DNA from 3 places in the Paenibacillus algicola genome. Region 1 is predicted to be linked to each of the others. Evidence: predicted binding sites of a transcription regulator. Region 1 holds the regulator's gene; each other region holds the start of a gene.

Evidence for each region. Region 1 encodes Rex, which represses fermentation and respiration genes when NADH is low (regulators of the CRP and FNR family bind a similar motif). Its sites were predicted from a motif close to TTGTGAAATATTTCACAA; they were not measured.
Region 2: a site for Rex is predicted at 3,606-3,623, ahead of qoxA (cytochrome aa3 quinol oxidase subunit II). Genes of this name have one in related genera too.
Region 3: a site for Rex is predicted at 4,329-4,346, ahead of nadA (quinolinate synthase NadA). Genes of this name have one in related genera too.

Annotation. Positions count from the first base shown of each region.
Region 1 covers NZ_CP040396.1:2,037,319-2,043,060, reverse strand. Annotated here, with positions in the region: gene E6C60_RS09320 (cell wall elongation regulator TseB-like domain-containing protein) at 1-278, opposite strand, end outside; gene E6C60_RS09315 (amidohydrolase) at 301-1,602, opposite strand; gene E6C60_RS09310 (redox-sensing transcriptional repressor Rex) at 1,577-2,242, opposite strand; gene dinG (ATP-dependent DNA helicase DinG) at 2,318-5,179, opposite strand; gene E6C60_RS09300 (tetratricopeptide repeat protein) at 5,317-5,742, opposite strand, start outside.
Region 2 covers NZ_CP040396.1:2,300,105-2,305,846, forward strand. Annotated here, with positions in the region: gene qoxC (cytochrome aa3 quinol oxidase subunit III) at 1-377, opposite strand, end outside; gene qoxB (cytochrome aa3 quinol oxidase subunit I) at 374-2,317, opposite strand; gene qoxA (cytochrome aa3 quinol oxidase subunit II) at 2,402-3,382, opposite strand; gene E6C60_RS10640 (metal ABC transporter solute-binding protein, Zn/Mn family) at 4,044-4,979, shown strand; gene E6C60_RS10645 (metal ABC transporter ATP-binding protein) at 4,983-5,711, shown strand; gene E6C60_RS10650 (metal ABC transporter permease) at 5,715-5,742, shown strand, end outside.
Region 3 covers NZ_CP040396.1:60,457-66,198, reverse strand. Annotated here, with positions in the region: gene E6C60_RS00310 (type III pantothenate kinase) at 32-802, opposite strand; gene nadC (carboxylating nicotinate-nucleotide diphosphorylase) at 799-1,671, opposite strand; gene nadB (L-aspartate oxidase) at 1,661-3,313, opposite strand; gene nadA (quinolinate synthase NadA) at 3,315-4,253, opposite strand; gene ftsH (ATP-dependent zinc metalloprotease FtsH) at 4,482-5,742, opposite strand, start outside.

The DNA.
Region 1 (5,742 bases):
GCAGGCACCCCGTCCTTCGTGAATTTCACCCATACCATAATGTTCTCACCCTTGGTGTCCAGCCCGGAAGCAACCCAGTAATTACTGTTCTCATCCCACACGGAGCGGTAGGTTTTCTCGACCTTGCCAAGTCCGCCATATTGCCTTGCAGCCTGAACGGCTGCCCGCTCTTTCTCCCAGGAGCGGGACATGACATCATTGTAGTAGATTTGAACAAAGAGCAGAACAAGCAATATGGCAGATAAGGTGAATAAGATACGTTTCGTTTTGGTTTTCAATTCAGTCCCCTCGCTCCCGCCATTATTGGGTCAAGAGAGCCTCGAAGGCTAGCTGTGCTTCCCTGCGGATCTTCTCTTCGTCCAGGGTCAGGCAAGCTCCATTCTTCACGAGCTGTCTGCCATCCACCCATACATGCTTTACATCCTTCGCCGAGGCAGAATAAACGGCATGAGAGATAAAGTCACTGTATGGCAGAAAATGCGGCTGATCCGTGTCCAGTGCAATGAAATCTGCTTTCATGCCTGCCTTCAGACGTCCCACCTGGTTCAGGAACAAGGAATCCGCTCCATATTCGGTGCCCATTCGCAGCGCCTCTGCAGCAGGAACAGCAGTAGGATCTCCACTGACGCCCTTGTGAATCAGAGCAGCGAGTCGAATTTCTTCAAACATATCCAGGTTGTTGTTGCTCGCCGGACCGTCTGTACCGAGAGATACCTTCACTCCCGCTTTCAGGAGCTCCGGTACACGGGCAATGCCGCTCGCCAGCTTCAGATTACTACCGGGATTATGAGAGACGCCGACCTGATGCGCGGCTAGAATGCTGATCTCCTCATCGGTAAGATGTACGCCGTGGGCAATCAGGCTAGGCCGGGAGAACATGCCCAGCTTCAGAAGATGCTCCACCGGCCGGACACCGTAATCCTTCACATTTTGCTCTACTTCATTGCGGGTCTCACTCATATGGGTATGCATCGGCAGATCCAGATCGATGGAAGCCTGTACAAATTTCTCAATATAGTCCGGCGGGCAGGTATACGGGGCATGTGGAGAAATCATCGTTGTAATTCGTCCATCCGCTTTTCCATGCCAGGATTTGGCGAAGTCAACCGCCTCGTTCAGCTTTCTCTGTTGTTCTTCCGGTGAGCACAGGCCGATCACCCCGCGTGTTAACACCGCCCGCATTCCAGATTGCTTCGTCACAGCCGCCACTTGATCCATATGATCATACATATCCAGGAAGGTCGTCGTGCCGCCCTTCAGCATCTCAAGAACGGAAAGAGAGGTACCCCAATAGACGTCTTGGGCCGTAAACTTCCCTTCCATTGGCCACATTTTCTCCTGCAGCCATACCTGGAGCGCCAGATCATCACCATAACCTCGCAGCAACGACATCGCTGTATGTCCATGAGTATTAATCAATCCCGGTAAAAACAGCAAATGGCTGCCGTCCATGACCTCGGTTCCCTCATCGATTTGCGGCTCCTCTTCCCCGATATACGTAATGATATCGTCCTCGATGAGCATGTATCCCGAAATGACAGTCTTTCCTTCCTCCAGCACGGCAAAGGTGCCGTTCTTAATGACCTGCTTCCGCGGTGTCATTGTTCATCTCCTCCTTCCCATTATCCAAATAGTAAGCCAGGCTTTGCAAATCTGTCGTAAAATCAGCCGTATGAATACGGATGTGAGATGGAGCCTTCAGAATGACCGGCGCGAAATTCAATATGGCCTCAATTCCAGCTGCAACCAGCATATCCGCAACATTTTGCGCCTCAATGTCCGGGACGGTGATGATGCCGATCCGAATGCTCAGCTTCTGAATCGTATCACTCAGCTCCTCCATCGGCAGCACGGTCAGGTTATTGATGCGTGTCCCCACCTTAGCGGTATGAGCGTCAAAGACCGCTACGATTTTCATATTATCCTTCAGAAAGGCATTATAGTTGGATAATGCATGTCCCAGATTTCCTGCACCGACAAGCACCACGTTAATTTGCTGATCCAGCTTCAGAATCTGGCGAATCTTCTCAATCAGATAAATGACGTCATACCCGATGCCCTTTCTCCCAAAATCCCCGAAATACGCAAGGTCCTTGCGAATCTGGGCAGGATTTAGATCCAGCCTCTGCCCCAGCTCCTGCGAGGAGACGGTGGCAACCTCTCTCTTATGCAGCTCATTCAAATAACGCAGATAGACAGGCAGTCTGCGAACCACAGCTTCCGAAATTTTATCCGATTTCATGCTTGCTCCCCCTATAGATTAAACTCAAGGCCGAACACTTTAAGTCTCTAACACTGGAACACTAACACACCTTATTCATGAATCAGGCTGAAGCCATTCCTCAATCCGAGATACCATCTGATCAGATCGCATATGCTCCATTTTCGGTCCGGGTAAAGAGTACAGAAAATACTTGCCGTAATAGGATTCAATAATTCTTGTATCATAAACAATGACGATGCCGCGGTCATTTGCAGTTCGGACGAGGCGGCCGAACCCTTGCTTGAAGCGGATGACTGCTTGCGGGACAGACAGCTTCATAAACGGATTCTTCTTCTGCTGCTGCAGCAGCTCACTCTTCGCTTCAACCAGCGGGTGGCTTGGCGGCTGAAAGGGAAGGCGGACAATGGCCAGGCAGGTAAGGGCCTCTCCTGGAATATCAACACCTTCCCAGAAGGAGCTCGTGCCCAGAAGAACCGAGGGACCGCTATCTTGAAACCGCCGGATCAGCTTGCTTCGACTCACGCCGTCCATCCCCTGTCCCAGGACGTGAATATCACGGGACTGCAGCAGCTCCTTTAACGGTTCATAGACTTGTCTCAGCATTTTGTAGGAAGTGAACAGCACCATCATTCGGCCCTGGGTCGCCACGGCCGCGTCAGCCAGCGACTGCACCAGGCTGCTGAGAAATTTGGGATCTCCCACCGTTCCCTTCACGCTCGGGAAGTCCCGGGGGACAATGAGCAGCGCCTGCTCCCGGTACTGAAACGGAGAAGGCAGCTGCACGGTGTCCAGACGGCTCTGTTCCGAGGCCTCCTGCAGCCCCAGGTTGTCAATCATATATTGGAATGATTTATCGACAGACAGGGTCGCAGAGGTGAGAATCACACTTTGCTTCTTATCAAAGAATAATGCCTTCAGCTGCTGTGATACGTCAATCGGGACAGCATAGAGCTGAAGTGACTTGCTGCGATAGCTGCTGTTGGCCTCCATCCAGTATACCGTTTCCTCGTGAGTCAGGCTCATAAAAAAGCGCAGCTCCTCCCGATGGGTGGCGAGGTCCTTAAACAAGCCGTTCAGATCCGTCACCAGACTGTCAGCGCTGTAATCATCCAGATCTTCTCTGAGCTCCTGGATCAGCACATCTCCCTGACGGGATAACTCTCCCAGGGTCAAGTAGATCTGATGCTCGATCTGCTGCAGCTCGGTCCAGGCCTTCGGCAGCTTCGACTTGGACAGCCGCAGCGTATATTGTCCTGCGTCGCCGGGAAGAGCATCCCCTCTCTCCGGAATGAGCTGGAACAGCTGCTCACTAAGCCGGTCCCAATGCTCTTTCACGCTAATAAGATCGGGGATCAGCCGATCCACAACCGCAGTCCAATCTCCAGATTTCTCATGGCCGGAGAGCTGGAGCAGCTGCCGAAGCGCCGGAAGCTGGCCGTTCTTGCTGTCCTTGTACAGACGCATCAGCGTATGCACGACCGAGAAATATTTCACGTTCAGTCCCAAATGCTTGCCAGCCACCTCTTCCAGCTGATGCGCCTCATCAATGACAAGGTTCTCGTAGGGAGGCAGCAGCTGATGGTTGGCCTTCACATCCGTAAATAGCTTGGAATGATTGGTAATGACGACATCTGCCAAGCCTGCTTCATGTCTCGCCCGGTGGTAGTAGCATTTCTTGAACCAGGGACAGGCTCTGCCCAGGCAGGAATCGGAGTCGCTGGACACACTATCCCAGAACTCGCCGTTTCGTCCGCCCAGATTCAGCTCCTCATCATCTCCCGTCTGGGTCTGAGTCAGCCACACCAGCATTTGAGCAGCAATGATAACATCTTCCTTCGGAGAGGCGAAGTCTTTTCTGTTTATTTTATGTTCAAATTTTCGCAAACACAAATAATGCTGCCTTCCCTTGAAGACGGCTGCTTTGAAAGGAAAGGGCACAACCTGATTCAGAAGAGGCACATCCCGCTCCCGCAGCTGCTCCTGCAGATTAATCGTATGGGTGCTGACAATGACCTTCTCTTCCTGCTTGACGCTCTGATAAATGGAGGGCAGCAAATAGCCGAGCGATTTGCCTGTTCCGGTTCCTGCCTCAATCAGCAGATGCTTGCGTTCATCCAAGGCCTCCATGACCTTGTTGAACATCATTTCCTGCGCTTCACGGCTCTCATAATGAGATAGCGTTTGCTGTAAATTGCGCTGAACCTGCTCCATAAATTCCGGAAAACCCACGTTCTTGAGCGGGTTACCCTCCTCTTCATCACGTACAGGCGGAATATCTGTCCAGTCCTCTACAGCCAGGGCAAGCTGACGATAGAACGTATAGCCGAGCTCACTCTCCTCATCCACCGGATGACGCTCCCGCTCTTCTCTCAAGCCATCAAAGAACCAGCCCATATCGCTGTCCTCATCGACAAACAGATCAGCCAGCCTTTGAATAGTCAGCAAGGGCAGCTTCTCCAGCTCCTCGAAACATTTCAGCAGAATATGTGCTGTTGCCAATGCGTCGCTGTCGGCCTGATGCGGCCGGTCATGCTGCAGCCCGAACTCAGCAGAAACCATGCCCAGCTGGTAGGTGTGCAAAGAGGGGAAGCATATTTTGAGAAAATGTATAGTGTCCAGAATCCGGCCGCTGAAGGGCAGGTACCCGCAGCGATCCAGTGCATTCTGCAAAAAATTAAAGTCAAACGTTACATTGTGGCCAACCAATATCACATCGTCCAGTAAAGGAACGAGCTGCATCATCATCTCTTCCAGCATCGGAGCATCTTTAACATCCTGCTCCGTGATCCCAGTCAGTCCGGTGATAAAGGGAGGTATCGGGATTCCCGGGTTTACATACGATCCGAATACACGGGAAATATGGCCGCCTTCTTCGATGATCGCCAGGCCTACCTGGATAATCTCATCTGTGGAATGGCTGCCCGTCGTTTCAAAGTCCAACACAGCATATTTCATTGAGCCAAATTCCTTCCCTACAGTCTACCTATCAGCATACCAGAAGTTACGCTTTTTGAACATTCCACACCCTGCCGGCACAAAAAGACGATGCTGCCATCCGCTTCTTTAAAGCGAAGGAGCATCGTCTTCGTGGCTTATAACAGCGAGATCAGCGGACTTCCGTACTGCAGTTCTCCCCGCTTTTGGTGGCAGACCTGCAGGTTGTTCAGAGGATCCGGCAATGTAGGATCCTGTTGAATCGCCAGAGTAAAGAACTCTGAGGCCTTATCCCTTGCTCCCTGAATCACCTGTATACAGCCCATTGCATTGTAAATGATGGCCTTCAGCTTCTTGTCCTCTGCACCAGGGAGCATCCCGAGCAGCTGCCTTGCAGCCTCTGACGTTTCCCCCAGATGCAGATGGGACATGGCAAGGTAGAGCCGGATTAAAGGACTGTCCGGGTATGATTCGGCCGCTGCCGTGAATTGAGATAAGGCAGGCTCAAACATCAGCAGCTTGTAATAGCCCTGTCCCCGGATAAACGTCTCCAGCTGCAGCTCCGGCGATCCGGTCGGCGGAAA
Region 2 (5,742 bases), 260 kb from region 1:
GTAGTAATTGTAGCCCCTTCATGAACGTACGTGAAAAATTCGAAAATCTCAATACCCAGGAAGACCGCTCCCAATGCCAGCGTGATGATCATAAACATCATCATCTGCTTCTTCAGCCCCAGACGCATGGCGTGAACCGCCAGGCCGATCGTGAAGCTGGAGGTCAGGAGGATAAAGGTTTCGGCCAGAACGGGGCCGATCTCAAAGATCTCGGCGCCGTTCGGACCGGAAGCATACCGGTCAACCAGAACAAAGTATACGGTAAACAGTGTCGCGAACAGTGCAATCTCCGCGCCAAGGAACAACCAGAACCCAAAGATCTTATTGCGGTTCTCTTCCGTTCCATATTCCAGAGGCTGAGTGGCATCTATCTTCATACCGTATCACCCCGCAGTTTCTTTTCAGTTTGGGCGACTTCTTCCGCTGGAATGTAGTAGCCGTGGTCTCTGTCAAAGGACATGGTGGCCATGATGATCAGAACGGCCAGGCCGGCTGGGATCGCCAGGCTCCACCAGCTGAATACCACGAAGAATCCGAGGAAGAAGAACGCGATGCCAAGGACAAATGGCTTGCCCGAATTGCTTGGCATATGAATCTTCTCAATTTTCTTATCAAACAGGGAACGCTTCTCTTTCTTGGCAAACCAGTATTCATCCCGCTGCTTAATCTCCGGAACAACGGCGAAGTTATACACGGGAGCCGGACTTGGAATGGACCATTCCAGAGAGCGTCCGTCCCAAGGATCGCCGGTCTTATCACGCGGCTCGTAGCGGGTACTCCAGTAAATGTTGTACACCAGCAGGATAAACCCGATGGTCAAGCCGATCGCACCTACCATCGACAGCATATTCAGCGGACCGAAGCCGGTCTCTTCCGAATACGTGTACATCCGGCGCGTCATGCCCTGCAGACCCAGGAAGAACAGTGGGAAGAAGGTCACGTTAAACGAGATAATAATGAACCAGAAAGCGGTTTTGCCTTTACGCTCGTTCAAGCGGAAGCCGAACACTTTCGGGAACCAGTAGTGGAAGCCGGCGATGACGGCAAACACGGTACCCGGGATGAGCACATAGTGGAAATGCGCCACCAGGAACATCGTATTATGATACTGGTAGTCGGCACTGGCCATAGCCAGCATAACGCCGGTTACCCCGCCGATCGTAAAGATCGGAATGAAGGCCAGGGAATACAGCATAGGTGTCGTAAACTGGATTCGCCCTCGATGGAGCGTAAAGAGCCAGTTGAATATTTTAACCCCGGTCGGTACAGCAATCGCCATCGTGGTGATGGAGAAGAAGCCGTTGACCATAGCACCTTGACCCATCGTGTAGAAATGGTGTGCCCATACGATAAAGGACAAGGCAGAGATGACGAGCATACTGAGTACCATGGAGGTGTAGCCGTACAGATTTTTTCTGGCAAAGGTCGAGATGATCTCACTGAAAATCCCGAATGCCGGCAGTACGACAATGTAAACCTCAGGGTGTCCCCATACCCAGAACAGGTTGGCCCAGAGCATATCCATGCCGCCGTTCTGCATCGTAAAGAATTGGGTGCCGAACTGACGGTCCAGCATCATCAGCAGCAATGCAATCGTCAGGACAGGGAAGGCGAAGATGATGATCACGCTTGTGATCAGAACCGACCAGGTGAACATCGGCATCTTCATCAGCGTCATGCCCGGTGCACGCATCTTGAGGATGGTGACAATAAAGTTCACACCGGTCATCAGAGTACCAATCCCTGAAATCTGGATGGATAACGAGTAATAGTTGTTCCCCACATGCGGGCTCAGCTCAGGTCCGGCGAGCGGGAAGTATGCCGACCAGCCGGCATCCGGAGAGCCCCCGATCACAAACGAGATGTTAAAGAGCATCGCTCCGGCGAAGAAGAGCCAGAAGCTGATCGCATTCAGCCGAGGGAAAGCAACGTCGCGCGCCCCGATCTGGAGCGGGATGATAACGTTCATCAGGCCGAAGATAAATGGCATCGCCATAAACAGGATCATAATAACCCCGTGTGTTGTAAAAATCTCATTGTAGTGCTGTCCGTCCAGGAATTTCATATCCGGCATGGACGTTTGCGCCCGCATCATAATCGCATCGACGCCGCCGCGGAACAGCATGATGAGTGCAGCCAAAATGTACATGACCCCGATTTTTTTATGATCAACGGTTGTCAGCCATTCTTTCCACAGGTATCCCCATTTCTTGAAGTAGGTCAAGCCTACTACAATGGCCAGGGAAACGAGAACGATACTAACCATGGCGCCATAGATTAATGGTTCACCGGTAACGAAAAATTCGTCCCATTTCATAAGGGCTTATCTCCTTTCAGGATGTACAGGGGAGAGGGGGCAGTATACGCAAATTTACGCCATCTGCCTCAGCCTCATCAGTCCCTAGTGACCTTCGTGGTTGTTGTGAGTAGAATCTTCATTAGAAGTGTCCGGCTCGACATTGGGCTCGCCATCGAACTCCACTTCCTCTTCAGAGGTTGCCGGCTCCGGGAACTTCTGCTTCTTATCCTGATGATCTGTATGACCATTGGAATGGTGGCCATCCTCCGGCGGAGGACTGAATTCGAGATGCGTACTGGAGAAGGACATTCTGCCAACATGAGGGGTCACCAGAAGGTCATCAAACTGCTCCTCGGTCAGATCCTTCTCATTCGCCTTCACGTCTTCTACCCACTCTTCAAATTCAGCAGCAGGCATCGCCAGCGCTTCAAAGTCCATATGGGCGAAGCCTTCACCACTAAAGTTTGCGTTCTTACCCATATATGAGCCCGGAACGTCTGCTACCATGTTAATCTTCGTAACCATGTCACTCATGGCATATTTCTGACCGGCAAGCTGTGGAATCCACAAGCTCGTAATCGGACCGTAAGAATACATGCGGAACTCGATAGCACGGTTGGTCGGGAGGTTCACATAATTGACAGTCTCAATGCCTTGTTCCGGATAGCTGAAATGCCATTTCCAGTTGGAGGTGGAAGCGTAGATAACCAGCGGCTCCTGATCTTCATAGCCCTCCGGCACGTTCTCAACAGCTATGGTTGATTTGACTGTCACTACGGAAAGGATGATTACAATAATGATCGGAATAATCGTCCATGTAATCTCCAGCAGCTTGCTGCCCTCATCGTGCGGCGGCTCGTAGCCTTCATTGGATTTTCTAGCGCGGTATTTGACCAGCATATAGATGTAAAGAACGTATACCACAGCCAGAATGCCGACCATCATGAAGATAGAAAATATGATTGTATCGGACAGGGTCCTTGCAGCCGGACCTTTCGGATCCAAGACGGTCAATGAACTACAGCCCGATAAAAGCAAGGTTATACTCATCAACAATGCAAATAACGGCCCTCGTTTTTTCATGGTGTACCCCTTTCTGACATATTAAATCTCACATTCGCTTGTCACTTCATAATCCTATAGTAATGACTATTTTCATTCGTTGCAAAACCCATTACATTGTATATTTAACATTTTATGGTTTAACTTTGACGAACACCGTAACGTTTTGTGATCAAATTGTTTCAAAAAGACTCTCAAGAAGAGCAAAACCCTGTCGTTATGCGGTTTTTAGTGAGTTCAAACTTTGTTCAAATATTCACGAGTGTTCCCAGATTCGTCACAAATCACCGCCTCCAAATACGCTGTAATGCCTGGTGGGTAAGGGTTATTTGCCCAAAATAGCCTTGAATAAATCAGTTTGATCCTAAAGCAAATAAGATATGTAGTCCACTGTGCAGGGCTGAAAGCACATCTCAGCCAAGCTGAGTAAAAAGCTCACATGCGTTATTTAAAGCATTCACCTTCTTTTGAATCGAAAGAGTCAGTATCTGGGTCTTTGCAACGCTCAGAATTAGTTAGCGCACACTATAAATGTTTCCCTTGAGAAAAATCGTTGACAAACCGCAAAAATCACGTTATTTTGTTATCAAGCATATATTTTGCCCAAGGGAAATTTAATTGTTTCATCCCACACAATAATGAATAATATGGTTAAGGGGGAAATTTGAAGATGTTGTCTCACATGAAGAAGGTTTGGATTCCTGCAACGCTCATTCTGGTGCTGGCTTTGGCTGGCTGTGCCGGATCAAATGAGAAAAACGGCAGTACGGCTGAAGGCAAAATCAACATTGTTACCACGATCGCTCAAATTGCAGAGCCGGTTTCTGTCATCGGCGGTGACAAGGTGCAGGTGTCTAGTCTTATGGGTCCTGGTGTTGATCCTCATCTGTACAACGCTACTCAAGGTGACATCAGCAAACTCGACCAAGCAGATATTGTGTTTTACAGCGGGCTGCATTTAGAAGGGAATATGACGGAAGTATTTGAGCAGATTGGCAAATCCAGACCTGTAGTTGCGATTAGTGAATCTGTATCCGAGGATCAGCTTCTGACCGATGAAACAGGCGCTATTGACCCTCATGTCTGGTTCGACCTCGAGTTATGGGAGGTTTCATTAACGGCAGCGGTCGAGGAGATGAAGACATTTGCTCCGGAGCATGCAGAGGAATTTGAGAACAATAAGCTGAAATATTTCGAAGAACTGCAGGCGCTCAAGCAGGAAGCTCAGGAGAAGCTGGCTTCAATCCCCGAGAATCATCGCGTGATCGTAACGGCACATGATGCGTTCGGCTATTTCGGCAGAGCCTATGATATGGAGGTTGTTGGACTCCAGGGACTAAGCACGGAGGATGAGATCAGCGTATCGGATATTGATCAAACGATTGATATTCTAATGCAGCATCAGGTTCCTGCCGTATTTGTAGAAAGCAGCATTAATTCCAAGTCCGTTGAAGCGGTAGTGGAGGGGGCGTCCAGTAAAGGGCTGGATGTAAAGCTGGGCGGTGAGCTGTTCTCTGATGCGATGGGCGATGAGGGAACCGCAGAAGGAACCTACCTGGGCATGTACAGACACAATGTTAACATCATCTATGAGGCGCTGGCCGGAAAGGGAGAGTAATGCATGAGTGTGATTGAGGTTCAAGGCATAACCGCATCATACCGGAAGAATCAAGTACTTAAAGATGTGAATTTTACGGTTGAGCCTGGCACGCTGACGGCCATCATTGGACCTAACGGTGCCGGGAAGTCAACTCTGCTCAAGGTGCTGCTGGAGCTTCATCCGAAGCTCTCCGGCTCCACCGCTTTCTTCGGCTCTTCTCTGCAGAAGATGAAGAAGCGGATCGGTTACGTTCCGCAGCGGGGCTCGGTGGATTGGGATTTTCCAACGAATGCATTAGATGTCGTCACCATGGGGCTCTATGGCCAAATAGGCTGGCTTCGACGTCCAAACCGCTCTCATCGTGAACGCGCTATGGCATGTCTGGAGCAAATGGGGATGGCCGACTACGCTAATCGGCAGATCAGTCAGCTGTCCGGCGGTCAGCAGCAGCGGGTGTTTCTGGCTCGGGCGCTGGTACAGGAAGCAGATCTGTATTTTATGGATGAACCGCTTGCCGGGGTTGACGCCGCAACCGAGAAAGCGATTATGCATACCTTAAAGGAGCTTAAAGATAGAGGCAAGACCGTGATGGTCGTGCATCATGACCTCCAGACGGTGGAGGATTATTTCGATCATGTACTGCTGCTGAACCGCTCGGTATGGGCTCACGGACCCACGGAGGAAGTATTTACACAGGAGAATGTTTACCGTACCTACGGCGGAACATTGCGCTGGATGAAGGAGGCGTAACGAATGTTATCTTGGTTATCGCCGAATACAC
Region 3 (5,742 bases), 2.0 Mb from region 1:
AAGTCCCTGTTCGTTGCGTTCCCTGCAGCACTTATTCGTTTCGTTCGTAAATAATCCGCAGCCCATCGAGGGTCAGGAGCGGATCAATATCGTCAATACAATGGGTTTCTCCCGAGATCAGCTCTGCCAGTCCGCCGGTTGCGATAACCTTAACATTGTCCGTTCCCAGCTCGGCTTTTATGCGCCTTACCAGACCCTCGACCTGTCCCGCATAGCCAAAAATCATCCCGGATTGCATAGCATGCACGGTGTTGCGGCCAATCGCCTTCTTGGGCTTCTCCAGCTCAATGCGGGGCAGCTTTGACGCCCGCTGCACGAGCGCTTCCGCCGCAATGCCGACCCCCGGAACAATGGCCCCACCCAGATAGCTGCCGCTGGCGTCAATACAATCGAACGTCGTAGCTGTTCCGAAGTCAACGACGATCAGCGGCCCGCCGCCATATTTTTCAACGGCGGCCACAGCATTGACAATACGGTCCGCTCCGACCTCGCGCGGATTGTCATTGCGCAAATTCAGCCCTGTCTTGATGCCGGGGCCGACGATCAGGGGATCCTGACTCATATATTTACGGCACATCTCTTCCACCACCGGAATTAACGGCGGCACTACGGACGAGACAATAACCCCTTCTATGTCGTTTACCGAGATTTGGGACATCTGAAACAGATTATGAATCAGCACACCATACTCATCTACTGTAGATTGACGGGAGGTACTGATTCGAAAATGATGCAGCAGCTCTTTGTGCTCATAAATGCCGAGCACAATATTCGTATTTCCGATATCGACGACGAGAATCATGCGGTACCCCCTTTTTTGCCATTGAGATCCAGACTGATGTCCAGGCTCTGAAAAGAGTAGGTTAACCGGCCGACAGAAATAACATCCACTCCGCTTGATGCGATCTGCCGCACTGTCTCCAGCGTGACATTGCCGGAAGCCTCGGTCATCACGTGCGGGGAATGTCCCTTAATGAGGCTCACGGCCTCCTTCATCTGCGAATCATCCATATTATCAAGCATGATAATATCGGCCCCCGCCGCAAGAGCCTCCTGCACCTGCGCGATGGACTCCGTCTCCACCTCAATCTTCATCGTGTGCGGAATGACGCTGCGGGATCTGGATACCGCATCCCCAATGCTGCCTGCGCCCTTAATATGATTGTCCTTGATCATGACGGCATCATACAAGCCAAAGCGGTGATTACCCCCGCCGCCGATCCGTACGGCATACTTCTCAAGCATCCGGTGACCCGGTGTCGTCTTGCGTGTATCGACGAGACGGGTTGGCAGGCCCTGCAGGGCATTCACGAATGCACGTGTCTTTGTAGCAATGCCCGAGAGACGCTGCAGTAAATTCAGAGCGAGCCGTTCACCGGTCAGAATATGGTGCGTACTGCCCTCAACGATCGCCAGAATATCGCCCTTCTTGACTTCCTGTCCATCCTCAACATGCGCGTGAAACACAAGGTCTTTATCTACAATCTCGAACACCAGCTTTGCGGCAGGCATTCCGGCCACCACACCGTCTTCCTTGGCATGGATGACTCCCTTAGACTCGTGGCCCGGCGGAATTGTAGACAAGGTGGTAATATCGCCGGAGCCGACGTCCTCGCGCAGCCAAGAGCGTATATCTGCAGCCAGATTTTCATTATATCCGTTAAACATCATCACTGATTTCCTCCGTCATTCCTTGATCGCGGCCCTGTACAATGTGCTTGCGCCACTTCATATCATCTCGCTCCGGGAAATCCTCCCGATAATGAGCTCCGCGGCTTTCCTCGCGGTAAAGAGCTCCCTGGATGACGAGCAGGGAGCTGGTGAGCAGGTTCGCAAACTCATACTCCTCCCGCCGGGTCAGCACCGAGTGCAGCAGCGGCAGCTGACGCTTCAGCTCCTCCATCGCGCGAAGCAGCGTTTCCTGGGTCCGTCGAAGTCCGGCGTAGCGCACCATGACCTTTTGCAGCTTGAGGCGCCGCTCGACAATAGGCTGGGAAGCCAGCTCTCTGCGCTCCCAGCTGAAGGCCTCCGGCTGAAGGCCTTCCTCCAGTGGAGACAGCCTGCGGATGGCTTCTGCAATCCGTCGTCCGTACACCAGCGCTTCCGACAAGGAATTGCTGGCGAGCCGGTTGGCTCCGTGCACACCGGTGGAGGATACCTCACCGCATGCAAACAGGCGTGAAAGACTGCTTTCGCCGTGCAGATCGGTTTTGACACCGCCCATCATATAATGCGCAGCAGGAGAAACCGGAATCCAGTCACTAGTCAGATCCAGGCCGTACCGCATGCAGGTTTCATATATAGTGGGGAAACGATGCTTGATCATTTCCGCAGATTCATGCGTAATGTCCAGATAGACGAATGTGGATCGGGTTTCCTCCATTTCGCTGACGATCGCCCGAGCGACAATATCGCGGGGAGCGAGCTCCAGCAGCTCATGATACCGGTGCATGAAGCGCTCGCCTTTAATGTTGCGCAAGAAGGCTCCTTCACCCCGCACCGCTTCCGAGATTAAAAAGCGCGGTGCACCGGGATAGCTTAACGCCGTCGGATGAAACTGAATAAACTCCATGTCGCGGACCGTAGCCCCTGCTCGGTAAGCCATAGCCACCCCATCGGAGGTCGCCACCTCCGGATTCGTCGTATATCGATACAGCTGACCGGAACCGCCTGAGCACAGCACGGTGGCTTCGCCGCGTACAAAGGTGCGGCTTCCATCCGGCATCTGCACCAGCGCTCCGAGACAGGCTCCGCTCCGGGTGACAAGATCAATCGCAAAATGATCGTCCCATACCTCTACCCGAGGATGGCTTTGAACCTTGTCGGAGAGTGCTCGCACAATCTCATGTCCTGTTGCATCTCCATTGGCATGAAGAATTCGCCGGTGACTGTGAGCCCCTTCCCGGGTGAGTGCCAGTACGCCGTTCTCCTCATCAAACAGGGTACCCAGACGGATAAGCTCCTTTACGCCTTCGGGTCCCTCATGAACGAGCACGTCAACGGCTGCCGAGGAACAGAGCCCTGCCCCTGCAAGCAGCGTGTCCTGCCGGTGATAGATCGGGGAATCATCCTCTGCCGTCACGGCAGCAATGCCGCCCTGGGCATACCGGGTATTGCTCTCCATTAGCGTCTTCTTCGTAATGAGCAGTACCTGGCGGTCCTTCGCAAGCTCAATAGCCGTATACAGACCTGCTATCCCTGAACCGATGACAATACAATCGGTGGTCACCACCGGAAGATTGCTCCAGTCTACATCAACGAGAAACGGAGGAATAACGGGAGCCTTTGAGGGGTCGATGACAGCACCGTTCATCCTATTTCACCTGCAGCATGCGTTCGAGCGATGCCCGTGCCTTATCGGCTACGGCCGGCGGAACGTAAATTTGCGGCTTCATCGTTTCCAGGCATTTCACCAGCTTCTTCAAATTATTGACCTTCATATTCGGACATACGAGAAACTTGGTAGCAAAATGAAATGCTTTATCCGGACTATCTACCCGAAGCTGATAGCCAGTTCCATCCTCGGTACCCACGATAAATTCCTTCGCCGGAGAATTCTTGCAATATTCCAAAATAGCCGTCGTGCTGCCTACGAAATCACCCAGCTCCACAACCTCTGGCCGGCATTCCGGATGAACGACAAACTCCGCCCCTGGATACTTGGCCTTCATCTCCATGACATCTTTGACGGTCAGCATATCATGCGTGTTGCAGTATCCTTCCCAAATAATCATCTTCTTGTCCGTATGCTGCTGTACATAATGACCGAGGTTCTTATCCGGTACCCAGATGATTTCATCAGAATCTACAGACTGAATGACTTTTACCGCATTGGAGGACGTGCAGCAGATGTCGGTTTCTGCTTTAATCTCCGCCGAGGAGTTAATGTAAGTCACGACCTTGGCGTTAGGGTGCTGTGCCTTCAGCTTGCGCAGTCCATCCACATTCACCATGTCAGCCATCGGACAGCCTGCGCGCTCATCCGGGATGAGCACGGTTTTGTTCGGGGCTAGAATTTTTGCGCTTTCACCCATAAAATGCACACCGCAAAATACGATGGTGTCTGCGTCGGTTTGTGCGGCTTTCTGTGCTAATAGGAAGGAATCTCCCCGAAAATCTGCGACTTCCTGTATTTCATCGCGCTGATAATAATGCGCCAGAATAATAGCGTTGCGTTCTTTCTTCAATTGGATTAAGCGTTCGCGTAACTCCCGGTTCTGTTCGGCTTTACGCTCCAGTGCTAAAGCTTCCACTTCTGACCCTCTCCCTTTATGTATTACGGCCAGATTGTCAGGCCGCAGCAATTTGAGTACAGATGCCCATCTACCTTGTGAAAAGAAACACCTGCTAGTTAACACCTAATGTACACAACGTTCTCCCGGCTGTCAACGTGATAAGATGCACAAAAAAAACCGGAAAACAAGGGATGTTCTCCGGTTCTATCTGTATATAACGCTGCAGCGTCAGTTTTGGCGATATTACTACGTTAATCTGCCGCCTTGGTCTGACCCGCCTGGAGGCTTATCGTCAGGATTGCTGTTCTCCGGCTGATCATTGTCCATTGGATTGTTCGGAATTTCTCCCGTGTTGGAACGCTCTTCCTGGTCTTTGCCCTGAATGCGAACACGTACGTCTCCAATGCTGTCGATGACCGGTTCACCGCTCTCGGAGGAGCCGCCTTCACCGTCGTTGCCGGAATCCACAGAACCTGTCTCGATCAATTGCTTGATCTGATCCAGCTCCAGCGTTTCCTTCTCCAGCAAGGTGTTTGCAATCAGATGCACTTCCTTCGCATGCTCGGTCAGGAGCTGGCGGCATTTCTCATAGCAATCCTGAATGAAATGCTGCATTTCCTGATCGATCTCGTATGCGATCTGATCACTGTAGTTCTGCTCGTGTCCGATATCCCGGCCCAGGAACACCTGTCCCTGAGAAGTGCCGAACTGCATCGGTCCGAGCTTCTCGCTCATGCCGTACTCCACAATCATGCTGCGGACAATGCTCGTTGCCTGCTGGAAGTCACTGTATGCACCGGTACCGATTTCGCCGATAAACAGCTCCTCCGCTACGCGTCCGCCCAGCAAGCCGGTAACCCGGTCCAGAAGCTCCTGCTTCGTCACGAGCATGCGGTCTTCCTTCGGCAGCATAATCACATATCCGCCCGCGCGTCCGCGCGGAATGATCGTTACCTTATGAACCATATCGGCATGCTCCAGGAAGTAACCAACGATAGTATGGCCCGCTTCATGATAAGCAACAATCCGCTTCTCGCGGTCACTGATCACGCGGCTGCGCTTCTCTGTACCGACGATGACACGGTCAATCGCCTCGTCAACCTCTTGCATGGAGATGTCCTTCCGGTTGCGCCGTGCAGCGAGCAGGGCCGCCTCGTTCAGGAGGTTCTCCAGGTCCGCACCTGTAAAGCCTGTCGTCCGCTTCGCAATAACATCCATCTTCACGTCTTTCGTGAGCGGCTTGTTACGGGCGTGAACGTTCAGTACCGCTTCGCGACCCTTCACATCCGGACGGTCCACCGTGATCTGGCGGTCAAAACGTCCAGGACGCAGCAATGCAGGGTCCAGAATGTCCGGACGGTTGGTTGCAGCAACGATAATAATGCCTTCGTTCGCACCGAAGCCATCCATCTCAACCAGGAGCTGGTTCAGTGTCTGCTCGCGCTCATCGTGGCCGCCGCCCAAGCCGGCGCCGCGCTGACGACCGACAGCGTCAATCTCGTCAATA